2 regions of the Halobacillus shinanisalinarum genome follow, and region 2 is predicted to be linked to the other one. Evidence: riboswitches for the same ligand, from Rfam matches in the RefSeq annotation. Region 2 holds a riboswitch; the other holds the start of a gene.

Region 1 (8,161 bases), 1.2 Mb from region 2:
GTTATCTTTGTTTATAACATTTACTACAGTTTCCGTTACAGCGAGCGTGAAAAAACTGGAGATTCTTGGGATGGCAGAACACTTGAGTGGGCTACACCAACACCGGTACCTTTTTATAATTTTGCAACGGTTCCACATGTTGAAGATCATGATGCCTTTTTAGATATGAAGAAAAAAGGTCAAACGACATTTGATGAGGAGAAACTTGAACCGATTCATATGCCTAGTAGTACAGGACAACCATTCATCATGATGGGAATAATGTTTATAGCTAGTTTCGGCCTTGTCTTCGAGTGGTTATGGATGGCCATCGCTGGGCTAGTCGGCGTTTTGATTATGATGGGAATCCGTTCATTTGATTATGATGATGGTTTTCATGTTGAAGTAGATGAAATTAAGCGTACCGAACGCTCGGCAAGGAGGTTATAATATGAGTTCACACGAACTAAAATCCGGTCCGCTTGAGTACCGCACGGAACAAGGGCAGATGAACATTCTTGGCTTTTGGATTTTCCTTGGCGCAGAAATTGTTTTGTTCTCCACACTCTTTGCCACTTATGCTGTGTTGTTTGGACGGACAGCTGATGCACCATTGCCAGGGGAACTATTTGAACCAGGTACTGTACTCATCATGACGTTTCTTTTGCTCACGAGTTCCTTTACATGTGGTATTTCTATCCATGAAATGCGTCGGGGATCGGTAAAGGGACTGACAACCTGGTTGATTATTACATTACTCCTTGGCCTTGGGTTCCTTGGTTTTGAAATATATGAGTTCATTCATTATGAACATGAAGGAGCTACATTACAATCGAGTGCCTTTTGGTCCAGCTTCTTTGTTCTGGCTGGTACACACGGCTTGCACGTGACACTCGGTATCGGGTGGGCTATTCTTCTGTTGCTACAGCTTGCGAAACGTGGTTTGACACCTGTTACCAGTCGAAAAGTCTTCATTATCAGCTTATATTGGCACTTCCTGGACGTCGTCTGGATCTTCATCTTTACAAGTGTTTATTTAATCGGGATGGTGGTTTAACATGGCAGAACATACAAAACGTATTCCTGTTCAACACATTGTTGGCTTCGTCTTGTCCATTACTTTAACATTGCTTGCCGTCTGGGCTGCACTGGGGTCAAATTTATCAACGACATGGATCATCGTTTCGATCATGGTCCTGGCAGTTATTCAGGCTGGTATCCAGTTGTTCATGTTCATGCATATGACTGAATCCGAAAGCCGCAATGGACACGTACCATGGAACATGATGTTTCACGGTTTTGTTCTGGCTGCTATCGTTGTCGCTGGCTCTCTGTTTACGATGTCATTTGGCCATGACCATAATGGCGGTGAGCATAACCAACAAGAGCAACAAGAACAGCATCAGCAGCATAGCGGCCATTAGGAATATGGTATTGGCAGATGCTAAAACAAAATGATTCAATCTTAGGAAAGACATTCTAAAAATTCTCCAGGGGTGGTGTTTGGTTTGGAAAAAAATAAAGAACTTTACGGCGGATACGGCCATGAGCCTGGTGGATTGCCTTGGAAGAATATAATTAGCTTTGTTCTTTGCGTCATATTGGCATCTTTTACACTTTGGGGAGCACTTTATTCGGATTATACGTTTAAGACTCTGCTATTCGTCATATCAGTCATTGCTTTTTTACAAGCATTGCTACAATTATTTTATACTCAAGCTCGGCAATAGAGCACAGAAAAAGCCTCCTTTCCTGAATTGTGAAAGGAGGCTTTTATTTTTTACTGATAACTCTCTTGATATTTTGCCTGTGAATTGGCAACGTGTATGATGAACATGACCCAAGCTACTTCTGCAACAACGAGGCTAAGGTAGAACATGACCCATGTGATCGAGAAAGCGGTCGGGGCTACCATGAACATCGCCTCAAAGAAGTAAAGCCACATTCCCACAAGCAAAATCGTTTGAGCAATAGCAAGCTTCGTCTTTTTCAAATGAATAAACACAAATGGGGCAACCGTTGCAATTAACAGAAACATTAGCACAATACCCATTGAATCCAACTCCTTATTTAAATGTTCCCTTGTAAGCGTATTCTCATTATAATCATTGTAACAGAATATCCTCATAAATGACACATAAACTTCACAATTTGTTCTTGAATTTTTAGAAGTTAGTATTTTGATAAGAAATGAAGCATAGGAATCCTTTAAATTAAATGATTTTAAATGACCTTTTATTAATTAGAAAGTCTCTAGGAGGAACGAATTAAATAAGTTTCCGGCGATTCCAGTGCTCTAGAAGATAATACTTTTAATTGCAACATAATAATAAGTAAGTAAGTAAACGGGGAGGAATTTGTAATGTCATCTATACGTCTTGACGATGGTGTAGAACTGTATTATGAGGATATTGGTGAAGGCAAGCCGATTTTATTCCTTCATGGAGTTTGGATGAGCAGTCGCTTTTTTCAAAAACAAACTAACTACTTTCGTAAGGGTTATCGGATGATAACTTTAGACTTGCGTGGCCATGGACAGTCCTCACATGTGGATTCTGGCCATACAGTGGCTAATTACGCTCGGGATGTAAAGCAATTTGTTGATAAGCTGAAGCTGAAGAATATAACTCTTTTAGGATGGTCGATGGGCGCCTTTGTCATTTGGGAATATCTTCATCAATTTGGACAAAATAATATTAAGGCGACAGTTATCGTTGATGAATTAGCTTCTGATTTTAAATGGAATGACTTCAAGATTGGTGCCTTTGATCTTCCTGCGTTAACTGGCATGATGCGTGATATCCAAACAGACCAAAAAGAATTATTATCTGGGTTTATCCCCTTAATGTTTAAGGAAAATGTACCTAAACAAGAGATGGAGTGGATGCTTGAGGAAACGATGCGGCTTCCTGCTTCGATTGCAAGTGCGATTCTGTTTGACCAATCAATCATTGACTGCCGTCCATACCTACCATCGATTACGATACCTACTTTACTTTGCTTCGGTAAGACAGAAAAACTTATTCCTGTCGCTGCAGGTGAACATTTGCACAAAGAAATCACTAATTCCCGCCTAGAACTCTTTGAAAATAGCTGCCATTGTCCTTTTTTAGAAGAACCCGAGCGGTTTAACAATGTAGTCGATTCGTTCATTAGAACCCTTGACTGAAAAAGTCGCCCCATGAACAGACTAGAAATAACTAGTAGAGAGCCAGGGGCAAGTCTTTGCTCCTGGCTTACTCTTCATTTATCGGCACTAGCCACCGATAACACGGCGGCCAGCTCCTAGAGTCTCTCCACCACACGGCTCACATCATCAGCTTGGGTCACCGCCGAAATAACAGACACCCCATCGGCACCCGCTTCCAACACAGATCGAGAATTCTGAGCCGTAATCCCGCCAATTCCAACGAGGGGCATATTTGGATACATCGCTCTCACCTTCGTAATCCATTCCGTACCAACAGGCGCCTTAGCATCTATCTTCGTCGAAGTCCCAAACACAGGACCCGCACCCAAATAATCCACTACATCTATAGCACTTTTCCTAACCTCGGCTTCACTAGAAACCGATAAACCTATAATTTTCTCAGGAAAAGTCGAACGCAATTGCTCAACGTCTACATCATTCTGCCCAACATGAATACCATCCGCTTCCAATGGTTCCACCAAAACGCTGTCATCATTTACAATAAACATCACATGATGCTTCCGGCAAAGCTGGCGAAGCTTCAAGCCAAGTTCAAGCTTTTCCTCTGTCTCAAGAGCATTCGGCCCTTTTTCACGAAACTGAAAGGCTGTAATCCCACCAGCGATCGCTTCCTCTAGAATGACCACAGGATCACGCTGGCAATTTTGACTGCCCATGATAAGATATTTTCTTAGTCTTTGCTGTAGATTCATGAGGAAGAATCCTCTAGTTGCGATAGATTCATGGTCAGCGCATCGATAAAATGAGCAGCAAACGTTCCCGGTCCATTCACGCCAGGCTGAGAAGCAGCCTTCTCTGCTGCTAATCCGTAAAATTTCACCGCTGTATAAGCCTGTTTCAGAGGTGTACCTGTCGTTGATAAGCAAGCTGTAACAATTGATCCGAGCAAACAGCCTGCTCCAGTCACTTGCGAAAGCCAGGCATGCCCCGTTTGATTGCTAATCATCTCTTCCCCGTCTGAAATCACATCCACTTTACCTGTCACAATAGCTATCGTGTCAAATTTATCAGCAACTTTTCGAGCGATCTCATCGGCATTGTCTGAATCGACAGAATCGACACCTTTTGTTTCTAAAGGCATCCCAACGAGATGAGCTAACTCGCCTGCATTTCCTTTAATGGCTGTAGGCTGCACTTCTGCTGCGATTCGCTGAAAAGCTTCCGTACGAAACGTTGTTGCCGCCACACCAACCGGGTCAATCACGACAGGAATCCCTTTCTCATTCGCGGCTTTTCCAGCTAAAATCATTGCTTGAACCTGACCCTCTGTTAACGTACCCATATTGATCAATACACCATCAGATACATTCGCAATATCAGCTGCATCTTCCTTAGCCATCGCCATAATTGGTGAACCACCAAAGGCCAATAATCCATTGGCACTAAAGTTCATGACAACTTGGTTCGTTAAGTTATGAATTAGCGGCTGTTTCTCCCTTACTTCGGAAACAATATCTAAAGCCATTTGTTAAAAACCTCCTCGCGTGTAGCAAAGTGATTCGTCGGCCCGCTTCCATTACCTAGATCAAAGGAATGGCGAATCGCTTCCGTAACAAAATGCTTCGCTTGCTCGACAGCTTCTACCATAGGCGCTCCTTGACTTAAATAAGCCGTTATCGCTGCTGAATACGTACAGCCTGTTCCGTGGGTATTTTTCGTTTCAATTCGTTCACTTGTAAAGGTATGAATCCCAGATCCATCATATAAAAAGTCAACCGCTTCTCCTTTTATATGACCACCTTTTACTAAGGCTGCACCAGCACCAAATCTAGTAACCATTTGCTGTGCCGCTTCCTTCATGTCCTCACCGCTCTCAATTGTTCCCCCTAAAATATCCTCTGCTTCAGGGATATTAGGTGTGACAATCGAAGTTAGCGGCAGTAGATTCTCTCGAAGCCATACACGCGACTCCTCATCAATCAGAGGGTCACCGCTTTGGGCAACCATGACAGGGTCCATCACATAAGGTGCAGACAAGTTCGGAACCCACTCGGCAATCGCCTTCATCATACTAACATTTGAGATCATCCCTGTTTTGAAAGCATGTACAGGCATGTCAGAATAAATCGCCTCAAGCTGATCTTTCAGCATCTCAATGGGAAGATGATGAACGCCACTCACGCCTGTTGTATTTTGAGCTACAACCGATGTGATCACACTCATCCCGTAGCTTTTTAGTTCTTGAAATGTCTTTAAATCGGCTTGAATGCCGGCACCACCGCTCGGGTCAGTGCCGGCAATCGTTAACGCACAAGAAACTTGCTTCATTTCGAACTCACCGCCTCCCCTGTCGGCCATTCTTCACAAGTGTACGCCATTTCCCAGAAATTCAATTCAAGTTGACAACTCTTTCGAAAGGCATCTCTCATTCTACGCAACTCAACCTCTGATGCTTCTTCGGCGAGCTCATCAAGGCGATCACACATGGCCATTGATAGCGTATCAAAATCCTCATTCGCGTAGAACTCTATCCAAGGATAGAACGTGTGATTCGGTGTCGGCTGGTACTTTTTCATCAAGTGATTGCCGATTTCAACGTATGTCCAAGGGCATGGGAGTAATGCTGCCAGGATCTCACCAAGTCCGCCCATTTGCGCATGATACATCATGTGTTTAACGTAGTGGTCGGCTGTCGGCGGTAATGGGTAGCCTTGTAGTTCGTCATAACCTATCCCAACGACATCACAGAAGTTGTGGTGTGGATGTGTTTCACTGTTTAAAACAAATCCTACTTGCTCACTGAAATAACCCATGTCACGGCGTTCGGTTGACTTTGATATCGCGACACCATACACGTGCATAAAAGCGTTTAAGTATTCGTAATCCGCTTTAATATAGTGGGCTAGAGCTTGTTCTGGAACCTCACCCTTGCCGATCCCATCAACAAAAGGATGGTTAAAAATCGCTTCAAATAGTTCGTTATTTTCTTTTCTTAATGTTTCGGTAAATGTCATAAATTTTGCCTCCTTATTTTTAAGAAGGAAGCTACTAAGAGTTTTTGTGAGGCTACTTCCCTTTCGCTGGTATTACCCAGATCAGGTTCCAAGGGACTAAGGAAGAATCCTTATCTCAGCGCACTCGCGCCCCTAGTAGTTTCCGAAAGTTATAGATTTGGTTGTGGGATAGCGTTCGATTGACGCATTTTTGATACGACAAATCCGCCGATCAATGCGCCAGTTGTACTGCTGATAAGAAACGAGGGCAAAAAGGCTAGTGCTCCCACCGAACTGCCCATTAGTATGTTGGCATACGGCACGGAAAACATAGCACCTATCATGCCAGTACCAATCACTTCCCCAGCCGCTGCGGTCCAGGGCTTTTTAGACCATTTGTAAAAGTAACCTGCGAGCAAGGCCCCTATCATACCTCCCGGAAACGCAAGCAATGTTCCGAGTCCGAGTAGATTACGAAGCAGGCCGATCGTAAAAGCGATTCCGACTGCTGGGATCGGCCCAAGCGTGATGGCTGCCATCACATTGACGGCATGCTGCACAGGATAGGCTTTAGCAATACCAGCTGGAAACCAAAGCAACTGGGACCCAAGCGTTCCAATTGCTACAAATACCGCCATCGTCGTTAAGAGACGGGTTCGATTCACATTTTCTCCTCCTTTCATTAAGGGAGTGGATTGAACACTAAAAAAGCCAGATCCTAGAGTGGACCTGGCTTCGAGTGGATAAAGTCATAAGACATTTCGTCTGACTACTTCCCTCCGCTGGTGTTAACCAGATCAGGTTCATAAGAGTCGGAAAGCCTACTTGCTTTCCTCTCAGCCCACATTCGGGCCCCCCTAGTAGTTTTACTTCCTATTCGCTTGGTTGCTTTCATCATAACAAAGCATTTTACGTTTGTCACCGTTTACTCTTCTACTTTTTTTAGCATCCATAACCTGACACTAAGCTCAAGCAAAAACAAGTCATCCGAATTTAACAGTGATAATCCTGTTAATTGCTCAATGTTACGCAGTCTGTGGAGTAAAGATTGACGATGCAAAGTCAAGGCCCTCGCTGTTTGACTCACGTTACTGTTATATTTGTTATAAACGATAAACGTCTGAATGAGATCGGTCTGCCGCTTCTGGTCATATTCTATTAAAGGCTGCAGCGTATCTTTTACAATGCTTTCTATTTCTTTTTCATGGGATAGGGCCATGAGAAGTCTGTTCATTCGGGTATCACTAAAAAAGGTACGGTTTCCTTCCTCATGCTGTTGCTTTCCAATATTTAAAGCGGTTACGGCCTCTTCATAGCTTTGGTGGAAGGAAAGAAACCCTTTATTGTGAAAGGATATTCCCCAGGAAATATTTATTCCTGCAAGCAACTCATTTAATCGTCGTTCGATAAGGTCTAGAAATTGATTACTTGTTTCCACATAAGGATGGCTATCTGCCTCCAAGTAGACAATTACTTCTCCATCCTCAAATGTCGTCATCGTTCGCCTTTTCAAGACCTCGCCAGCATGGGTGACCTCTTTTTGAATATAATAATTGCGACTGTGCATTGAAGAGGATAGTACTGAATGATCTGTTGATCCAATAAGGTTATCTACCTTTTTCTTGAAGCGGATAGAACCGACAAGACAAATGTATGGAAGAGTCAAATCATAGCCTAGCAATTGAGCTTTTGACAATATTTGTTTATCTAAGTTTATATCATTCTTGGCTAGATCCAATAAGAAATGATCTCTAAGCCGGATTTCTGTCATTTCAATGGCATCTTCTTTTACAAAATATAGAGCACTAGCTGTTAGCGCATGTTCCAGAATGTTTAGGACAGGCCATGTTAATTCTGCATCGTCTTTTGGCTGAAAGAGAAGGTAGCCTTGTTTTTTATGATTAGACAGGATAGTAAGTTGATAGCAGTATTGCTCACCGATCTTATATTCTTCAATGTAATGATAAAGAGGGTGGTCACGAAACGGTGTTCCCTCAGCCGGAATGAGTTCGTAATCCCCTTCAACTACTCCGTTCAA
Region 2 (8,161 bases):
GGATTTGGCGATAGAGGCTGCTGATCAGACTAGACAAACGATGCTTGAAATGCCAAGCCACCAACGTGCACAGATTCTCGAAAATCTTGCTGACTTATTGGAACAACGCTTTGATGAAGCAGCCAACATCATTGCTGAGGAAGCAGCCAAGCCGGTCAAAACGGCGGAAGGAGAAGTAACCAGAACGATTCAGACGTATAAGTTCTCCGCTGAGGAAGCCAAAAGGCTCAACGGAGAAACCATCCCAATGGACGCAGCTCCTGGCGGGGAAGGGAGAGTAGCTTACACCGTAAGAGAACCACTTGGGGTGGTAGGAGCCATTACGCCTTTTAACTTCCCTATGAACTTAGTTGCCCATAAAGTTGGCCCGGCGATCGCTTCCGGAAATGCTATCGTTCTAAAGCCAGCGGGGCAAACGCCGCTTTCTGCCTATTTTCTTGCCGAGCTCCTGCATGAAGCAGGGATGCCGTCGGGTGCTTTTAATGTAGTAACTGGGAGTGGCTCTGTCGTCGGAGAGAAGATTGTCACAGATGAGAGAGTAAAGAAAATCTCTTTTACCGGCAGTCCGGAAGTAGGCATTGGTATTCGTAATAAGGCAAGACTCAAGCCCGTTACGCTTGAGTTAGGATCCAATGCCGCTGTAATCGTGGATAAAAATGTTGATGTTGAAAAAATAGTTCCTCGCTGTGTGACGGGAGCATTTGGGTTTCAAGGACAAGTCTGTATTTCCCTGCAACGGATTTATGTTCATAAAGATAACTATGATCGCTTCGTAGATAAATTTGTTGCAGCGACGAATAAACTAAACGTTGGCGATCCGTTCGATCCAGCTACAGATGTTTCGGCGTTAATCAGCCCACAGGATGTAGAACGCACACTTGAGTGGATCGACGAGGCCAAACGGAACGGAGCGAAAGCAGCTACAGGGGGAACGAGCGAAGGGAATATAGTACAGCCAACCGTTCTTCTCGAGGTAGATGCCTCCTCAAAGGTTTCTTGTCAGGAAGTTTTTGCCCCAATCGTTTTAATAAACAAAGTCGACTCTGTTGAGGAAGCGATTGAGGCAGTCAATGACTCCCGCTATGGACTTCAGGCAGGGATCTATACGGAAAATATTCATACAGCCATGCGTGCGACGAAAAAGCTGCATGTCGGTGGTGTATTAGTTAATGACATTCCAACATTCCGTGTTGATCATATGCCGTATGGCGGCGTAAAGGAAAGTGGAGTTGGACGAGAAGGAATCAAATATGCAATGGAAGAAATGACGGAACTAAAACTAGTAATCTTTAACAACAATTAATTTAAATAAGGGAGGACATTCAAATGATCATTGGAATTCCAAAAGAGATTAAAAATAACGAAAACCGCGTGGCACTAACACCGGCTGGGGCTATGAGTCTTATAAAGGCAGGGCACCAGGTGATTATGGAGACGGAAGCAGGACTCGGAAGCGGATTTGAGGATGATTCCTATCGAGAAGTAGGGGTCATGATTGAGGTAGATGTAGCAAAAGTTTGGGCTTATGCAGAGATGGTTATGAAAGTAAAAGAACCGCTTCCTAGTGAATATAACTTTTTCCGAAAAGGATTGATCTTGTTCACTTACTTACATTTAGCTGCTGAACCGGAACTGACAAAAGCACTTGTAGAAAAAGAGGTAACGGCCATTGCCTATGAAACGGTGCAAGTGGGAAGAGCCCTACCATTATTAACACCAATGAGTGAAGTAGCCGGACGGATGTCAGCACAAATTGGAGCTCAGTTCCTTGAGAAATCAAAAGGGGGAAGAGGCGTTCTTCTATCGGGTGTACCTGGTGTTAGACGTGGAAAGGTAACCGTTATTGGCGGTGGAGTAGTAGGAACGAATGCGGCTAAGATCGCGATGGGTCTAGGTGCTGAAGTAACCATTATCGATTTAAGTCCGGAACGTTTACGCGAACTTGATGATATCTTTGGTGATCAGATCCAAACACTCATGTCCAATCCACTAAATATTGCTGAAGCCGTGGCCGAATCCGATTTAGTCATCGGAGCCGTGCTCATACCGGGTTCCAAGGCGCCAAAGCTTGTAACGGAAGAAATGATCACATCCATGAATCCAGGTTCTGTTGTTGTAGATGTTGCCATTGACCAGGGTGGTATTATTGAGACAGCTGATCAAATAACGACACATGACAGCCCGACTTATACGAAGCATGACGTCGTCCATTATGCCGTAGCTAATATGCCAGGTGCTGTACCACGGACAGCTACGAGTGGCCTTACAAATGTGACAGTGCCCTACGCATTACAAATTGCCAATAAAGGCGTTAACGGAGCCATTGCTGATAATCAAGCATTAGAATTAGGATTAAATACAGCAAGTGGGGTGGTTACATACAAAGCGGTAGCTGATGATCTTGGCTACGAATATGTGCTACCAAAGGAAGCGTTGGCGAAGGTTAAAGCTCTAAATTAACATGATAAAATGGATAAGCACTTCCTTATTTCTGTCAATAGAATTAAGGGGGTGTTTCTTTCTCATCAAACGTTTCACCTAGAACAATCGGTTCCCGTTTGCTTCTCACGCAAGTACTCAGCGAACAGTTCACGCTGATAATCAAGGGTCTGATGTCCATTCCATTTCCCCAAAGGTTGTATAGACCTCACATTCACTTTAGATAAGAAATTGTACGTCCAGGAAATGTTTGATAGTTAGAGGTTTGCCAAATGGTGATTTGCAGCAAATAATTGTCAATAGAATTTCTTTTAAAGCGGCTTGAGTTCTCAAGCCGTTTTTTATAGTTCACTATCCGACACCCGTTCGTTTTAAATTGAAATAAAATTTAGGTCCTTTACTTTAACCATAAACTAGCAAATGCTAGTTCTTAAGGGGTTTTTTAAACTTTATATACTGAAAATTTTAAATTTTGTGTTATTCTAGTTCAGAAAAGGATTTTAGAAGATCAATAAAAAGGAGGAGACACACAAACATGAAGAAAAGAGCAAGTATTGTTTTATCATTGGCTGCAATCTTGTCCTTACTTGTTTCGCTTTTTCCAGGTGGAATAGGTGTGAATGCTGAAACAGGTATAAACGTTTCTATCGACCCCCATCTAAATAAAGCATTAGAAACGGAGGCAGGACCGTTTGAAGTGGTGGTCACTTTTGAAGGTGAAGGAGCCCCAACTACTCAAGATGTTGCTATCCTCGAAAAGATTGGATTGACGGAAGGGGTTACCATGAAGGCCCTTCCGGTTGCCGGTGTCTTAGCAACAGAAAGTCAGATTGATAAACTAGCACAAGCGGAAGAAGTTCGTTCTCTTTACTTGAACAGAAAGCTGACTTACTTCAACGAGAAGGCTACAGAACTTACAGGAGTCGATCAGGTTCGCATGGATGACCAAATGACAAAATGGAACGAAGGTCTTCCTGTTACCGGGGAAGGGGGCTCCGTTCTTGTACATGACAGTGGGGTCGACGGCACACATGCAGACTTAGAATATGGCTCCCATCTGGTTGAAAATATACTTAGCTCCATTAACTTACACGCCTATAGCGACATCGGCCCTGTGACGTATCAAGAAGGCGTTGTCAACACGGATACAAATTCCGGTCATGGGACTCATGTTGCTGGTACTGTGGGTGGAACAGGACAAATGTCTAACGGAAAATACGAAGGTGTTGCCCCAGGTGCTGATTTAGTCGGCTATGGTTCCGGCGGTGCTCTCTTTATTCTTGATGCTATTGGCGGATTTGACTACGCTTTAACCCATCAGGCGGAATTTGACATTCGCGTCATTACAAATTCTTGGGGTTCATCAGGTGAATTCGATCCGAATGGCCCCGTCAATGTTGCTAGTAAAGTGGCATATGAACGGGGAATGGTTGTGACGTTTGCAGCCGGTAATGCTGGTCCTGAGGCAGATACGATGAACCCGTATTCTCTTGCACCATGGGTGATTTCTGTAGCAGCAGGCACCTTTGAAAGTGAACTTGCTGACTTTTCTTCTCGTGGCGTGAAAGGGGAAAGCGGTACGTTTACTAGCGAAGGTGAAACATATACGTATTTCAATCGGCCAGACGTAACAGCACCAGGTTTAAATATCGTGTCAACTAGAACTCTGTCACCGGTGGGTGTACTTAACACGACCACCGATGCAGAAAATATACCCACAGCTTTTCTGCCGTATTATACTACGTTAAGTGGAACCTCCATGGCCACCCCGCACGTTGCGGGTATAGTCATGTTGATGCTTGAGGCCAACCCGACACTGTCCCCTGACGAAGTATTTGAAATCTTGACAGAAACTACTACGGACATGCCAGGATATGAAGCATGGGAAGTCGGTACCGGCTATGTAAATGCTTATGCGGCCGTAGATCGTGCATTTGAATTGACGGACAGTAAGACTAAAAAGGGGCCGAAACATAAGTCTCTAAGATAATAGACGACAAATATTTATCGTCTATTTGGATGAAAACCGTCTCGAGCATATGCCCGAGACGGTTTTATTTTGTATGCCGGGCATGGGTGTAAGATTCAAGTCCCGAGCGGTGAGGGTCGTTGTAGCCGTTAGCCAAAAACAAGGGTGTCAGGGTGACCTGAATCTAAAGGAAGCTGGTGACAAAGTTCCGCCTTGTGGGATACGAAAGTTGGTTTATCTTTTTCCTTCCCAAGCGATTAGGACTTTTCCAAATTCCTTTTCAAGGTTTTCTATTTTTTGTCGTTCAGTCTCTGAGAGAGTTGCTAACTTGTAGTCATTCTTCATATGAAAACCTCCAATCTAAATTCTTACTTAGAGTATTCGTTAAAAAGCAAAAATTATTCCACTTACGTATATTTCTGAACTCTAACTGACAAATGGATATCCAATTTTAAATGTCAGAAGACAAGGCTAACTTTGTGTGTTAAACTCTAGAAAATAATATAAGAATGCTATTCACTAGGGGAGCCATATGGCTGAGAAAAGAAATGATATTTCTTTGACCCTCTGAACCTGATCTGGTTAATACCAGCGAAGGGAAGTGATGTTGTTAGCATTAATCATCGTTGATTAATGGGGAATAACAGGATCACTTACATGTGGTGCTGTTTTTTTATTATGGAAACGTTTCTTACAACAGAAATGACTGGAGCATTAGAAAATATTTTCAATGGGAGGATGATGATATGGAAAAACTCAGATTTGGCCTGGAATGGTTTCTAAACCCGAACCACCTTCCCTTTTTGATTGGGGTAGAAAAAGGGTGGTTTAAAGAAGCTGATCTGGATGTGGAGATGATAGAACCTGTGGAACACTTTGATGCGATGGATGAAATTTACAAAGGACGTATGGACATGGCTGTTACAGAACCTCTTCACCTAGTACAGGATCGGCTAAAACAAAAGGACGTCATTGGGTTCTCAAGATTTTTAAAATCTGATAGTGGAGTCATGTCACTCGAAAATAAAGGAATCACAAGACCAAAAGATATGCTTGGGAAGAGACTAACCTATCCAAGTGCTCCGGGACCAACAGGATTATCCTTTGTGAAAGCACTGATCGAGGCTGATGGAGCACATTGTAATGTCAGTGACGTAACTCCAGTTAACAAGGGGTTTTATCATACAGATGCTTTAATTCACGATGAAGCGGATATAGCTTTTTCTGTACAACAGCATCATGAAGTTATTGAAGCAAGTGAACGGGGATATGAACCAAGATTCTTTTCACTAAAAGAATGGGGACTGCCTGCAGGTGGGCATTTAATTTTAATTACTTCACGAGAAATTTTAGACAAACGCAGACAAGGGATTGATAAGTTCTTGGAAGTTTTGAAGAGAAGCATTGAGTTTATAGAAAACAAACCTGAGGAAGCAAAGGTGGTTTATTATCAATTTACTGGAAACCGGAAGGATCATATTGAAGCTGCTATTTTAGACGCAACTTTATCATACTTCACAACAGATTTTTCAGTGCCGGTCGCTTATTTTGACGATTTACAAAAATGGCTGAATAAAACAAAACTGACTGATTATTCAATAGACCCTCAGGAATATTGGACTAATGAATTCGTGCATAATAAAGGAGGAAATGACAATGGAAATTAAAGATCAAGTTGTACTCGTCACTGGGGCAAGCCGAGGATTAGGAGCGGAAATAGCCAAAGCCTTCGGACGAGAAGGAGCAAGAGTTATCGTTAACTACAATCAAAGTGAAAGGAAAGCACAGGAAGTAGTTGAAAGTATTGGCGATCGTGCTAGGGCTATTCAAGCAAATATCCTCGATAAAGATCAAGTTCAAGCGATGTTTGATCAAGCAGAAAGGCATTATGGCCAAGCCGTTACCACTGTGATTAATAATGCTCTTGTTAACTTTAAATTTGATGCCGTGAACAGGAAGACCGCGGAAACGGTAACCTGGGAAGAGTATCAAACCCAATTAGAGGGGAGTGTGAAAGCAGCGTTACACACAACACAAACTGCTACTGAAGGAATGCGTGGGCTGAACTTTGGAAGAATTATAAACATCGGTACCAATCTATTTCAAAACCCTGTGGTCCCTTATCATGATTATAATACAAGTAAGGCGGCATTACTCGGTTTTACTAGAAACATGGCTCGCGATATGGGAGCTCACGGTATTACGGTAAATATGGTTTCGGGCGGGTTATTGCAAAAAACGGATGCAAGTGCATCGACTCCTGATGAAGTGTTCGATATGATTAGTGAAAATACACCGCTAAAACGGGTGACAACCCCCGAAGAATTAGCTGATGCTACATTATTTTTCGCTTCGTCGTGGAGTCGTGCCGTTACCGGGCAAAACTTAGTCGTTGATGGTGGCTTGGTCATGGATTAATCATCTTAAAGCTACGGTATGGCGTCTGCAGCCAAGCTCAATAAAGAATCGTGGACAGGTCTAGTGCTAGTTTTTATTATAATAGCAGCCTCACGAGGTGACATAACGTCCTGTCTCAAAAATATAGCGACCTATCTCAGAAATATAACTCCCGATCTTCATGTAATTATGTAACTATCTGTTACAGTCATTAGCTTCCAATGATTTGATTTTTCTTAAGAAAAGAGGCACCTCTCAGTAGAAAGGTGACTCACATACAGGCTTATCTTTTCCCTTCCCAAACGATAAGAACTTTTCCGAATTCCTTTTCAAGATTTTCTGATTTTTCTCGTTCAGTCTCTGAGAGAGTTGCTAACTTGTAGTCATTCTTCATATGAAAACCTCCTTGATTCAAATCTTAATTAGAGTATTCGCTAATAAGTAAAAACTATTCTATTTCGGTATTCCAGTGCTTCTTATGCAAGTCACCACGAAAAAATTAGCTGATTATAATTAAAAGGACCTTGTTTTCTTTTTAACCGTTAATAAATGAGGAGATTATTAAGGACGGAGGGGAAAATATGAACGTTCTTATATTTATCTGATTCAGGTGTTGATGATACGTTCGCTCTGCTATATGCACTGCGTCACCCAGAGATTAATGTGATCGGGCCGCTCAAAATACTCAGTATCTGTTATCTCTGATGGGCAAGGGTGACCATTTACTCACACACAAAAAAGCCAGCAGAATCATGGAATCTGCTGGTCTTTCCCTGTAATACTCATACTTTCAAACAAAGAGGTTAACTTCCTCTCATGATTGTTCCCGAATTAAAATCGGGACGTGTATTTTCGACTTTTTGTCATACACACAAACTTCTGGAATTGTAATCTCATTACTCCAATACATAGAAAAAGCCAGCAGAATCCCCACATTCTGCTGGCGTAGCCAATTCTCTATTACTCTTGAATCAAACGACCGTCAAACGCTTCAGCCGGAACAATTGTCTCGCCATTCGCTTGCTTCTCACGCAAGTAATCAGCAAACAACTCCCGCTGAAAGTCAGGATGTGACGTCCATTCTACTTCACCAAAAGTCGTATAGCCATCACCTTCGCCGGTAGATAGGAAGTTGTTCGTCACAACCGTAAACGTCTGATCGGAAAACTCACCATTCGTATAAACAGGTGTGCCGTCAGTCAGCTCAATGGAAGTCACGCGTTCTCCATCTGGCTGTGAAGGATCATAGACAACATTCATGCCTGAGAACTGAATCTTCATAAAGTTGGAATCATCCTGTGCCGGGCCTTCTAAGATTTCCTTAAGCTGCTGCCCAGTCATTTCTGCCGTCACATT

Evidence for each region. A riboswitch is a leader RNA that binds a small molecule or an ion and turns the genes downstream of it on or off. The one in region 2 is predicted to bind thiamine pyrophosphate.
Region 1: another riboswitch for thiamine pyrophosphate. It lies ahead of thiW (energy coupling factor transporter S component ThiW); the one in region 2 lies ahead of MUO14_RS16800 (ABC transporter substrate-binding protein).

Annotation. Positions count from the first base shown of each region.
Region 1 is NZ_CP095074.1:2,174,546-2,182,706, forward strand. It holds gene qoxB (cytochrome aa3 quinol oxidase subunit I) at 1-429, shown strand, start outside; gene qoxC (cytochrome aa3 quinol oxidase subunit III) at 431-1,036, shown strand; gene qoxD (cytochrome aa3 quinol oxidase subunit IV) at 1,038-1,403, shown strand; gene MUO14_RS10725 (hypothetical protein) at 1,488-1,709, shown strand; gene MUO14_RS10730 (spore morphogenesis/germination protein YwcE) at 1,760-2,032, opposite strand; gene MUO14_RS10735 (alpha/beta fold hydrolase) at 2,342-3,148, shown strand; gene thiE (thiamine phosphate synthase) at 3,265-3,882, opposite strand; gene thiM (hydroxyethylthiazole kinase) at 3,879-4,655, opposite strand; gene thiD (bifunctional hydroxymethylpyrimidine kinase/phosphomethylpyrimidine kinase) at 4,646-5,458, opposite strand; gene tenA (thiaminase II) at 5,455-6,144, opposite strand; TPP riboswitch at 6,185-6,288, opposite strand; gene thiW (energy coupling factor transporter S component ThiW) at 6,294-6,788, opposite strand; TPP riboswitch at 6,881-6,992, opposite strand; gene MUO14_RS10765 (PucR family transcriptional regulator) at 7,049-8,161, opposite strand, start outside.
Region 2 is NZ_CP095074.1:3,385,055-3,393,215, forward strand. It holds gene MUO14_RS16785 (aldehyde dehydrogenase family protein) at 1-1,303, shown strand, start outside; gene ald (alanine dehydrogenase) at 1,327-2,460, shown strand; gene MUO14_RS16795 (S8 family peptidase) at 2,975-4,429, shown strand; TPP riboswitch at 4,920-5,025, shown strand; gene MUO14_RS16800 (ABC transporter substrate-binding protein) at 5,155-6,075, shown strand; gene MUO14_RS16805 (3-oxoacyl-ACP reductase) at 6,065-6,826, shown strand; gene MUO14_RS16810 (bifunctional metallophosphatase/5'-nucleotidase) at 7,766-8,161, opposite strand, start outside.